2 regions of the Exiguobacterium sp. s133 genome follow, and region 1 is predicted to be linked to the other one. Evidence: predicted binding sites of a transcription regulator. Region 1 holds the regulator's gene; the other holds the start of a gene.

The links. The regulator Rex, encoded in region 1, represses fermentation and respiration genes when NADH is low (regulators of the CRP and FNR family bind a similar motif). The targets are predictions, from matches to a motif close to TTGTGAAATATTTCACAA.
Region 2: a site for Rex is predicted at 1,627-1,644, ahead of KNP96_RS08940 (formate/nitrite transporter family protein). Genes of this name have one in related genera too.

Annotation. Positions count from the first base shown of each region.
Region 1 covers NZ_JACSMK010000010.1:7,675-13,724, reverse strand. Annotated here, with positions in the region: gene KNP96_RS12640 (hypothetical protein) at 1-165, opposite strand, end outside; gene KNP96_RS12635 (hypothetical protein) at 192-653, opposite strand; gene KNP96_RS12630 (hypothetical protein) at 658-1,137, opposite strand; gene KNP96_RS12625 (hypothetical protein) at 1,239-1,397, opposite strand; tRNA gene KNP96_RS12620 (tRNA-Ala) at 1,569-1,641, opposite strand; gene tatC (twin-arginine translocase subunit TatC) at 1,749-2,528, opposite strand; gene KNP96_RS12610 (twin-arginine translocase TatA/TatE family subunit) at 2,536-2,742, opposite strand; gene KNP96_RS12605 (redox-sensing transcriptional repressor Rex) at 2,742-3,401, opposite strand; gene KNP96_RS12600 (ABC-F family ATP-binding cassette domain-containing protein) at 3,570-5,471, shown strand; gene KNP96_RS12595 (hypothetical protein) at 5,471-5,863, shown strand; gene KNP96_RS12590 (hypothetical protein) at 5,929-6,050, opposite strand, start outside.
Region 2 covers NZ_JACSMK010000005.1:111,977-118,026, forward strand. Annotated here, with positions in the region: gene KNP96_RS08930 (aminopeptidase) at 1-201, opposite strand, end outside; gene KNP96_RS08935 (DUF1232 domain-containing protein) at 300-719, shown strand; gene KNP96_RS08940 (formate/nitrite transporter family protein) at 769-1,605, opposite strand; gene KNP96_RS08945 (hypothetical protein) at 1,795-2,406, opposite strand; gene KNP96_RS08950 (YitT family protein) at 2,539-3,408, shown strand; gene KNP96_RS08955 (CHASE3 domain-containing protein) at 3,649-4,257, shown strand; gene KNP96_RS08960 (ArsR/SmtB family transcription factor) at 4,347-4,721, opposite strand; gene KNP96_RS08965 (hypothetical protein) at 4,799-5,242, opposite strand; gene thiE (thiamine phosphate synthase) at 5,257-5,895, opposite strand; gene thiM (hydroxyethylthiazole kinase) at 5,885-6,050, opposite strand, start outside.

The DNA of each region.
Region 1 (6,050 bases):
ATAGGCGAGTAACGGCGTAAGAATCAAAAATCCAACTGCTGAATCCGTCAGGTGCCCGCTTCCGGAGAAGAACAGCACCGCAAAAAATACGCCCGCAATTACATACGTCCGGATTTGCCGGCTGATTTTTGTCCATTTTTGATACGTGCTTAAAGTGTTTCTCATCCGTTCACTCCTCTTGTGTGTTTCGCTTACTTACGGTAACGCTCAATCTCACGCATCGTGACGAATGCCGGATCCAGTTGTTTCGCTTGTTTGTTCAATTGGGACACAATCAAATAGGCGACGATGATCGACATAAGAAAGACCGTAAAAGAAATACCGGCGTATTGTGGAAAAACAGTCCCCACGTAAAGTGTAAAAATTGGGATGAACGAACCGATAATCGATACACGTGCCACTTTCAAGACCGTCTTTTTATAGATATCTTTCGTAAGGCGTTGCTTTAAAATCCGCAGACGAATGATTTCTCTAAGTGCGTTAGCCAAACAGAATACCGTAATCGCAAATAAGGAGATCAGCCCTCGAAAACCCGGGATGAACCAACCAACAAGCGCAAGCAGCAGAACTGGAACCGGCACCAGATGCTGAATCCTTTTTAATGGCGGTCCCAGTAATTTCAACCGTGTATTTTTTTCAATCAATGTACTCACCTTGTCACTCCTCCACTTCTTTAACATTCGCATGAATTTCTTTATCACTGACGAAGTCGGGATCGCCTGACCGGGCAATCTTTTTAAACAACCAATCCGTAACGTAATAGACCGGTGCGAGGATGATCAGCATCCAAAGGGCAATTTTCCAGATCGACATCTCTTTCGTCTCAAGTATCACGGTGTACAGCGAACCGTACAAGACGAATTGAATCCCGAGCCACAGCAACGATTGGTTCATCACTTGGTCGCTTGAGAGATAGCGCGCCAGGATTTTTCGTTTTTCGAGTCGAAACGGGAGATCAAACACGAGAAAGACAAGCGGTAACAGACTCAAGTACATGGTCGTGCTGAAGATTTCCGTAAACGTTCCTGCTGTCGCCATCAAGGCAGCGATGACCCAACTTTTATTCTGCAATTGATTTTTTTCGATATAAGCAACCGTCAACGCCTGTAATCGTTCCTCGCGGAGCGTTTGTTCCATCCTGAAATGCCCTCCCTCGTTTCAACTGTCTATACTGTCATATACTTACAGTTTACCAGTTATGTTTCAAAAAAAAAGAAACTTCCTTAAAAAAGGAGTTTCTAGGCTGAAACCTGAATGATGAGATAGATGACGCTATACGCAACAATTGCTAACGGAATCAGCGCGACACCAATCAACCAACCGTTCTTATCACGGATTCCGAGATACAGAACAAGACAGCCGACGATGAAGGCAATTAACGTCGTAAATGGATTCATAATGCTTCCCCCTCTTGATTACCTATTAAGAAATTTCCCATTCCCTCAAAAGGATAAACACAGAAAACGACTTCAATCGGTTCATCAACATCATCCAGGCTGTAAGCTTCTGTTTTGCCGCCACCACTATAACAAAAAACACCACTCGGCAAATGCCAAGTGATGTACATATGGAGACTATCGGGCTCGAACCGACGACCTTTTGGCTGCCAGCCAAACGCTCTCCCAGCTGAGCTAAGCCCCCTCATATTCTTGTAATCAGTATAAACCATATCGATTCACTTTTTCAATATAAAAAGAGCGCTTCCAAACAAAAACCTCTCCGTCGCCGAAACGACCGAGAGGAGACTGTTACTTATTCAACTCACGCATCAAATCCGCTTGCCGTTCAAGCTCCGCCTGTTGCTCAAGAATCAGTACTTTTTTGTACGTCCGGGCTGAAATCATGATGCTGATTTCATAGAGGACGAACAACGGTACCGAAATCATCAGATGTGACGTCACATCCGGTGGTGAGATTAAAGCCGCGATGACAAACAGCGCAAAGTACGCATATTTCCGATTTTTCCGCATGAACAATGGCGTCACGAGTCCAAGACGAGTCAAGAACATCGTCACGACCGGCAGTTGGAACAAGATACCGAACGGAATCGTCAGCCGTATTAAGAAACTGAAATAGTTTTCGACCCCGATGACTTGCTCGATGCCGAGCTCTTGCCCAAGTTCCGTCGATACTTTGAGTAGAAACGGAAGTAACCAAAAATAAGAGAACGCGATTCCGGACAAAAATAAGAAAAACGTGACCGGAATATACGTCAAGGTCGCTTTCTGTTCCTGTTCGAATAAACCGGGTCGGATGAACGCCCATAGCTGGTACATCCAAAATGGTGAAGCCAGGACGACCGCGATGATGAACGCTAAATTCAAGTACAACATCAGGGGATCGGCCACATTAAAGGCATTCAATCCGATGCCGAGCTCTTTCAGGTCCGACTGCAGAAAACGCACGAGCGGTCGGACGAGCGGAAAGGCCGCGGCGAACAAGACGACGACGATGATGAGTGACCAGACGATCCGCTTGCGCAACTCGTCTAGATGCGATGTCACACTCTGTTCTTGATCAATCGCCATAATTTAATCACTTCTCTTTCGATTCATCCTTGTTGTCTTTATCATCGTCCATGATGCCGTGTGTCGCACTCTTGAACTCTTTTAACGTCTGACCGGCAGCACGACCGAGCTCCGGTAATTTTTTCGGTCCGAAGATGATCAACGCGACGGCACCGATCAAGGCGATGCTCCCCGGTCCGATGAACGCGATGGTTGATGGAATAAGGTTTTCCATTATGATTTCACTCCTTCAGCTGATTGCGAATAATGCTTCATGAAATAAACTAGTGACTGCAACTCGATCGACAAATCGATGTGATGGACCCGAACATGGGCCGGTACGTTCAACCGCGCCGGTGTAAAGTTCAGGATTCCGGTCACACCATACTCAACTAACTCATCCGCTACTGACTGTGCGAACTGGGATGGGACCGTCAAGATGGCGACATCAACCTTGTTCGCTTCGATTTGCTCTTTCATGTCAGAGACATGATAGATAGGAACGTCTTGCGTCGTTGTTCCGACCTTGTTTTCGTCCGCATCAAACGCAACGACTATCCGAGTACTATTATTCTTTAAAAAGTTATAATTTGCAAACGCCGTTCCGAGATGTCCGACCCCGACAAGTGCCACATTCGTGACTTCATCCTGATTCAGTGTCTTTCGGAAAAACGTCAATAGATGTTGTACGTTGTAACCGTATCCTTTTTTCCCTAACGCCCCAAAGTAGGAAAAATCGCGGCGGATCGTCGCTGAATCGACTTTGACCGCTTCACTGAGCTCTGCTGAAGAGACGCGCAGCTTGCCTGAGTTATAAAGACTCTGAATGAAACGATAATATAACGGCAGTCGTTTCGCCGTCGCTTGTGGTATTTTTGTGTCTGGCCCATTCATACTGCAGTTCCCCCTTCGGCCACGTTCTGACGTGGCACCCAAATCAATGCAAAGAATTCTATTCTCTTTGATTGTAAACCACTTCACATAGACTAACAAATAATATATTCCACGGGACTCCTGCGTTTTTTTCATGATAGACTAAAGGGTGGAAGGATGGATGTTTTTATGATTCTCTTACAAGTGAACCAACTATCAAAATCATTCGGTGTTGAGCCGATTTTAGACAATATTAAACTCGAAGTGCAGGAGCGGGACCGGATTGCGCTCGTCGGACGAAATGGTGCCGGAAAATCGACACTTTTAAAAATCATCGCCGGAGAGCTCAGTCATGACTCTGGTGAGATCATGAAGAGTAAGGAAGTGAAAATCGGTTACCTCGCCCAGGACAGTGGTCTTGAGTCGAATGAAACGATTTGGAATGAAATGTTGACCGTGTTCGAACACCTGCAAGAGCAGGAACGTTCGCTCCGTCGGATGGAGATTGAGATGGGGATGGACCATATCTTGAATGATGCTGTTGCTTACGACCGTCTGTTGAAAACATACGATCAGGCACAACATGACTTCTCGGACGCCGGCGGCTATCAGTTCGAAGCCAACATCCGCTCCGTCCTGCACGGGATGCGTTTTTATCCGGACGATTATTCACGCCGGATCCAGACGCTATCCGGTGGACAACGGACGCGACTCGCACTGGCGAAGATGTTGCTTCAGGCACCTGAGCTGTTGATTCTTGATGAGCCGACGAACCACCTCGACATCGATACACTCTCTTGGCTCGAAAGTTACCTGGCTGGTTACCGTGGAGCGGTCTTGATCGTCTCCCACGATCGTTACTTCCTCGACCAGGTCGTCAACGTCGTCTATGAATTGTCACGGAACGTCTGCCGGAAGTTTACCGGCAACTACACGAAGTACTTGGAACAAAAGGCAGCACTGTATGAACAAGAGATGAAGCAGTTCGAACAGCAACAGGAAGACATCGCGAAGATGCAAGACTTCATCCAGCGTAACATCGCACGGGCGACGACGACGAAACGCGCACAAAGCGTCCGCAAACGTCTTGAAAAAGTCGACCGGATTGATCGTCCGGATGGGGATGAACGCAGCACCGTCCTGTCGTTCCCGATTGAAAAACAAAGTGGGAACGATGTGTTACAAGTCACGCAACTCGCGGTCGGCTATGAAGAAGCCGTCTCAAAAGGCATCACGTTCCGATTACAACGCGGCGAATCCCTCGCCCTCGTTGGTCCGAACGGAATCGGAAAATCAACGTTACTGAAAGTTCTTGTCAACCGGATTAAACCGTTATTCGGTGAACATCGTTTCGGGACCGGCGTTTCTGTCGGCTACTACGATCAGGAGCAGGCCGAGCTCAACGACCGCAACCGGGTCATCGATGAAATTTGGAACGAGTGGCCGTTGATGCGGGAACAACAAGTCCGGTCCGTCCTCGGTCAATTCCTGTTCAGTGGTGATGATGTCTTTAAACTTGTCCACGAATTATCCGGCGGCGAGCGCGGACGCCTCGCCCTCGCGAAGTTAAAATTACGCAAAACGAACGTCCTCATTCTCGATGAGCCGACCAATCACCTCGATCTTGATTCGAAGATGGTGCTTGAGAACGCACTTGTCGACTATGAAGGCACGCTCCTGTTCGTCTCCCACGACCGTTACTTCATCGACCGGGTTGCGACACGCGTCATCGAGATGAATCCGGACGGTGTGACGGATTATCTCGGCGACTACTCTTACTATATGGAGAAGAAGGCCGAGAAAGAAGAAATCGCCCGCCTCGAAGCAGAGGAAGAAAAAGCAATCAAAGTCGCTGCTTCGAAAAGCATCGACAAAGATGCGCAAAAAGAAGAACGAAAAAAGAAACAACAGCTCGAACAACTCGAACAAGACATTGAACGGTTGGAAACACGATCAACTGAAATCGAACAACTGCTTTGCGAACCGGAAGTCTTCAACGATATTCCGAAGGCGACGGCGCTGTCGGCAGAACGGGATCAGATTGATACGGACCTCCTCGAACTGATGGAACGATGGGAGAGTTTCCACTAATGCGCTCGAAAAGTTATGTCATCAACCTCGTTCAAGGGTTATTGTCCGGGGTGCTCTATTTCGTTCCGATGTATGCCGACTACGTGTCGGCCTTCATCCGGCCGGATGCCTTTAATGCCGTCGTCCTGTTGTTCATCCTCATCTCGTGCATGATCGGCCTCGTGATTAAGACGTGGAGTGGTCTCTTCATCAGCCTCTTATCCGGATTAATCTGTACGTTGCTGACGACCCAGATGTTCGTTGAACTGAATGACCCGTTAATCATCAGCTATTACGGAGCCGTTTCACCGCTCGTCGCCTTTTTGATCAGCTGTCTCGGCATTTGGGCACTGGCGATTCTCTTTTTTTTACTCGATGGTTTCCAGTACGAAAAACGTCACCATGCAGAGTAACTTCTTCAGTTGTCCGACATAAAAACGCACTTTTTCCCGTAGGAGTCAACGAAACGTGACGCTTTTTAGACTGTAGACGGTTTAGAGCGCAATCCGTCTCGAATCGCTTTTAAAGCGAAAAGCAATCGGTCGCGACCCTGCAGCTCTGCTGTAGCGGCGCGGAAGATTGCCGCTTTGAAGACGAGGC
Region 2 (6,050 bases), on a different contig from region 1:
ACGGATTTTCGTCATTTCATCATCTGACCATTGCACGTAAACGTTCGATGCGCCTACTTCGTAAGCAACACGTGTAATTTCACGAACAAGTGGTGCATTTTCGATGCCAGCACGAATTTCTAGTTGCTGACCGGATTGCAAATTGATTCCTGTACGTACAGCGAGTGCTGCATACTTTTTGAGTTGTTCTTGAGTCGGCATTATGTAATCCCCTTTCGTCTCTTACTCTTATTTTCACGAAAGAGTTGCAATTTTGCAAGAAATAAGGTGAAACTAGGTGTAGAGAAGGAGTGTTGAACATGGAATTCGTACCAGGAGATTTTAAATCCGCTTACACATATTTCCACCGTCAGGCATTGGCGTTAGTCGGAGATCACAAAGCACAGGAAGATTTATTGATTCGAGGAGAAGTTGGCTTAGCACATTTAACAAAAGATATCGCTTCAGAAGAAGGGTCTGATATCGAACGTGAAGCAGAACTCGTGCTGTATTTCCAACTTAAACAGTTACTTGAGATGTTACGTTCCCTTTATCAAAAACGTTTTTCGATGAAGGAAGAACAAGAACAATTATTATTGACGGCTGTGCTCTATTTTACTTCCCCAGTCGATGCACTACCTGACGAAAATGTTCTCGGTCTGTTCGATGATGCTCAAATCGTCGAATCGATCTATGAAGAACTCACAGCAGATGTCGATCGCTTCCAACATCTCGAATAAAGAAAAAGGTAAGGGAGGCGGGAAAACCCGTCGCTACCTTACCTTTTCTTTATGCTTTTTTTTTCGTCGCGATGTTGATTGTCGCAGCTTGTTGTTTTGATTGATCCACTTCTAGCTTTTCTTTATTCAACCACGTGTAAACCATTCCCATGAAGAGTGCTCCACCGATGATGTTACCGAAGAGAGCAGGAATTAAGTTATGGATTGCTCCGGCAAATGAAATCGCCTCTGGGTGAGGTACGACAAGCGCGATTGAGAACAATGCCATATTGGCAATGACATGGTCAAAACCTGATGCGAAGAAGACAGCAACTAAAACCATCATCATCATGATTTGTGCCAATTCATTTTTCATGTTTTTCGGAATGAAAATCGCTAAACAAACCATCCAGTTACAGAAGATTGCTCGCGTAAAAATTTCCCATGTCGAGTGATGGATTTTCGATTCAGAGACAGCGAACAACCAGTTGTTTGCGCCTAACTCTTGAATGATTCCAGTTTGCGAAAAGAGTAACGCGAAGGCAAGTCCTCCGAGACCATTACCAATCAAACAAATCGTCCATACTTTAAACGTATCCATTTTTGTAGTGTATCCACGCATCGTCGCCGTAGTAAAATACATCGTATTTCCTGTAAACAGTTCTGCACCGCCGTAGACAATTAAGACAAGCGCAACACCAAAAGTTAATCCACCGACGAGCGTCATCGCAGCCGATTCATTTAGATAAAGTCCGTTGATTGCTTTGAGTGTAAATATGATAGCAAAACCGATGAATACCCCAGCAAGCATGGCACGAACTAAATATTCGAGTGGACGCATTTGTAGCATTTTAGTTGATTTAACCGCTTTATTTCTTAGCCCTTCTAATGCTTCTACTTCATTCATTGTAGAAACCTCGCTTTCTTCTTGTTCAACACTTCACAATGTTTGTTCACTTATTATCATACTTCCATCTTATAAGATGTTCAACCCCTGCCTACCCCTTATTTAAGGTTTTTACGAAAGAATGACATGTAAACGATACCATTGTGTCAAGTTTGTGAAAAAAGCTTTTTCTTGCTAGATACAACTACTTTACGGGTATATTTTGAGTTGTGAACGGAAGTATTCTAGAAAGGATTTTCGTCTTGATTCAACTAATACATAGTCGTCAATAACTACACGATTAAAGCGGTTAGTGGACGTCGAAGCTCGCTCAATATCGCGTGGTGTATACCCTTCAAAATCATTACGCGTGATTTTAATTTGAAGGATTGATACAGGATCCGTATATTGAATTTCAACTGTCATTACATTAGGAATCGCTAAAAAAAGAGCCAGCGTATGGTGCATGACGAGTTGCGAAAATCGACTTTTGATAAAAGAGGGTGTAGACGGATCAATCCATTCATGATTTGTCCCGACCCATTCTTTTCTGGATTTACCCGTCACTTCATAACGTAAGGAGACGGTAGTCCCTTCAATCTTTACTTGTTTAAGTGCGTCTGAAAATGGAAATCGTTCAATAAATCCTGTCATTGCATTTGTATTTGTAACCGATGTTCCGACATATCTGGTGACCAGTGCTCCATCACGCCACTTATTGTCAGGGGATTCCCTCGAGTAATGCAACATAAAAACGGAACCTGCGCTTAATCCAATGAGCGCACAGCATAAAAATAAAAGGATTTTTTTCAATTCACTCAATTCCTTTCGACCCGCGTCACATTTTTTTTACGATATTTTTCAGTTGAGGGGTTGAATTTAATGCTATATAGGCGTACTCTTGCAGGCAGATACTTTACAAAGGAGGAGCATGAGGATTTCTCATCAATCACAATGAAGACTAAACAAACGAGCAAGAAAAAACGAACAGAAAAAATCAGTTTCCTTTTAATCGGTACACTTCTTTACTCCCTTTATATCAGCCTTTTATTATCTCCAAATGACATTGGATCTGGCGGCATCATGGGAATCACACTTATTTTCCAAGAGTTGTTCAATACGCCTATCGGACTGACCCAACTTGTCTTGAATATCCCGCTTTTCTTACTTGGTTTTCGCTTCTTAAGAAAACGATTCATGCTACTTTCAGGAATTATCGTCCTTATTTCTTCATTTTTAATTGATTGGATTCCAACACAAGTGGTTCCTGAGTCATTAAACGATCCTCTCGTCGCCTCCATTTTTGCAGGGTTAGTTTCCGGACTCGCAATGGCATTAATCTTCTTTGGCGGCGCTTCGACAGGTGGACTCGACATCCTCGGAAAGTTCTTTTATGCCCGCTTTCATAACTGGCCGCTCCCGCGTATTTTTTTAATGCAGGATTTAGTGATCTATATCTTAGTTTGGCTAGTCTTCGACTTAAAACATGTTATGTATGCATTAATTATGAGCTTCGTTCGCGCCAAGGCGTTGCAAACGGTCTATAGTTTTTACTCTGCTTCTAAACAATGTATTATCATTTGTGAAAAAGCAGATGAAATCAACGACGTCATCACAAAAGAACTTGGTCGTGGTGTCACGATTCTCGATGCGCGCGGTGGCTATTCCAACCGGACAAAGAAGATGGTTTATGTCGTCGTACAGAATAATGAAATCGTTCGTCTTCAGGAAATTGTTTCTTCTGTCGAACCTAATGCCTTCGTCACCTTCTCTGAGATTCATACCGTCTTCGGAAATTACAAAGAACATTCCTACTCTTTTTAAATGAACCGCACACGATGAAACGACACCCCCTGTCATGAGGTGGGTTGTTTTTTGTAAACGAAGGCTGACCCATCATATACGTCTACGTTTGGTATCGCTTCAGGTTTCATCTCAAAATATAAAACGATTGGATCCCCGTAACCAAAAGATGTTCCCCTAAAAAATAGATAACTCTTCACTTTTTGGGAATTAGTGGTTAAGCTAATGACATTACCAGTTAGCTTACGAAGGAATGATTGCATGAATAAACTTTGGCGCTACCGCATCTCTCTCATTCTTTTAGTCAGTTTGTTCGCTTCGATTCCTCTCATCTATGCCTTGACAGGTTATCGTACCATTTCAAAAATGACAGAAGAGATGCACGCCCATAACATCCCGATGATTAAACAGGTCGACCAACTCGTCGAATACAATCGGGATCGGGCAAATGCCGTTCGCGGCCTATTGCTCTATGAAGACGACCGCTACATTGAACAATACTACTTCTGCACGACCAAAATTCATGATTTACGCCGTGTGCTCAATGCTTCGAACGAAACACCTGTACCGATTAAAGATTTATTGGTCCGTAACAATGCATGGGAAAAAGAAATCGAAACCGTTTTCAGCCTTTATGAAACAAACGGTTCACAGGCAGCTACCGCTTTAGCGAAACAATCGACGCAGACCACGCAGACCATTCTTGAAGATCTTGCTCAAGTTAAAGATCAATTGTATACCGAATTAGATCAAGAACTCGAAAATACGGCGCTCGTGACAGCATCCTATAAACGGATGTGCTTTAGTCTATCCATTTTAGCCTTTCTACTCATCAGTGTGACCATCACGTTCTTCCATCGAATCAAGTGATCTGTTGTTTCATACGATTAGCTTCGTGAAAAAGCTAAAAAACGCACCGCAGTTCTTTATCGGACTGCGGTGCGTTTTTTATATTTTTCTCAAGAAGAAGCCTTTCCTTCATTCACATGCTCCATTGCCAAATGAACTAACGACGAGACATGATGGTCATCAAGTGAATAATAGACAACTTTTCCTTCTTTACGATATTTGACGAGACCTTGTTTCAATAACGTTCTTAAGTGATGCGAAGCCGTCGCAATCGAACAATCAACTGATGCCGATACGTCACAAACACAAAGTTCTCGCTCGACCGTCAATGCATAAGCGATTCGTAGACGCGTTGCGTCCGATAACACTTTAAACAATTTCCCAATCTCAAGCGTCGGGATTTTCTCAACGGCATGACCAATTTCAGTAGCACGTTTTTTATCGATCGCAATCGTCTCACAGCGTGGTGCCTCCACTGTCTTCACCTCTCCTCCAAACTATTGCACCATCCTAAAACAACAAATGCAAGTAAGATGACTACGATGATTCGCGAGGTGAAGATTCATTTCCGATGTTTTTTTTGGATTGTACGAAAAACTGCCCATCCCCCTAATCGATTCCCGATATCCCAAACGATTCGATTAGTATCGACAGCCCGTACACCGATATCGATGATACTTGTATTTCGCAATCGCTCCTTATATCGATTCGATAGGAAGCGTGGTAACGGTACTTGTAACATCACTCGATAAAATAAATCGAGGTGTGTATGGCCCCAGATTTCCGTAGCGATGGATGCCGTTTTAATCAACAGCGGCCGTTTATATCGTTGTTGGTGTTTGTTTTTTAACAAAACCGCCAATTCAAATGCATAACGATTCGGATAGGGAAACAATTTCCAACCTAAATGATACTTTCCACGGTTGTCGATTCGAATGATTTGTGGTTCGATTCGATACCGAATCCAGCCTCCCCGAAAGCGAATGACTTGCCATTTCACGTACATCACCTCTTCAGTGATTATACCCGGTCTGATACTATTTGACGCGCAGTCTGAACCGCCTCTTTGAACTCTCGTGCCGCACGTTCAATATCTGGTGCTGCGAATAAGGCAGAGACGACGGCATATCCTTCAAGCATCTCGAATAAGTCGGGCACCACATGATGTGTGATTCCACCAATCCCGACGAGAGGAAGGGAAACAGCCCGGCGAATCGCCCGGAGTGTTTCGTTTGTCATCTGACTCGCATCGTCTTTTGTCGCCGTTGGATAGAGCGACCCTACGCCAAGATAAGTTGCCCCGTCTTGCTCTGCTTCGATTGCCTGTTCAACGGTGGAAACAGAAACCCCAATCGTGGCTTCCGGTAACAGCTTACGTGCTTCCTTCAAAGGGATGTCCTCTTGCCCGATATGCAGACCTGCACCGACGATTTGTGCGATATCAATCCGGTCATTGATGATGAGTGGGACGCCGTAACGAGACATCATTTTCTTCAAGTCACTCGCTTGTTCGAGAAATTCTTTCCCTTGCGCCTGCTTTTCACGAAGCTGGACCATCGTCGCGCCACCTTTTATTGCTGCTTCGACCGCATCAATCAAGGCAACGTCCGGGTGAAAGCGCCGATCTGTTACCGCATAAACCGTGTAATCATTCTCCACTGGTCAATACCCCTTTCAAACTTTCTTCTGTAGTCAAGCTGATTGCGTTGAACAACCCCATCCGGAAATCACCAAGTCCCGCTGCTTCATCTGCGACTTCACCCGCTTTTCCCATTAAATACGTCCCATAGGTCGCTGCTTCGAATGCATCATAC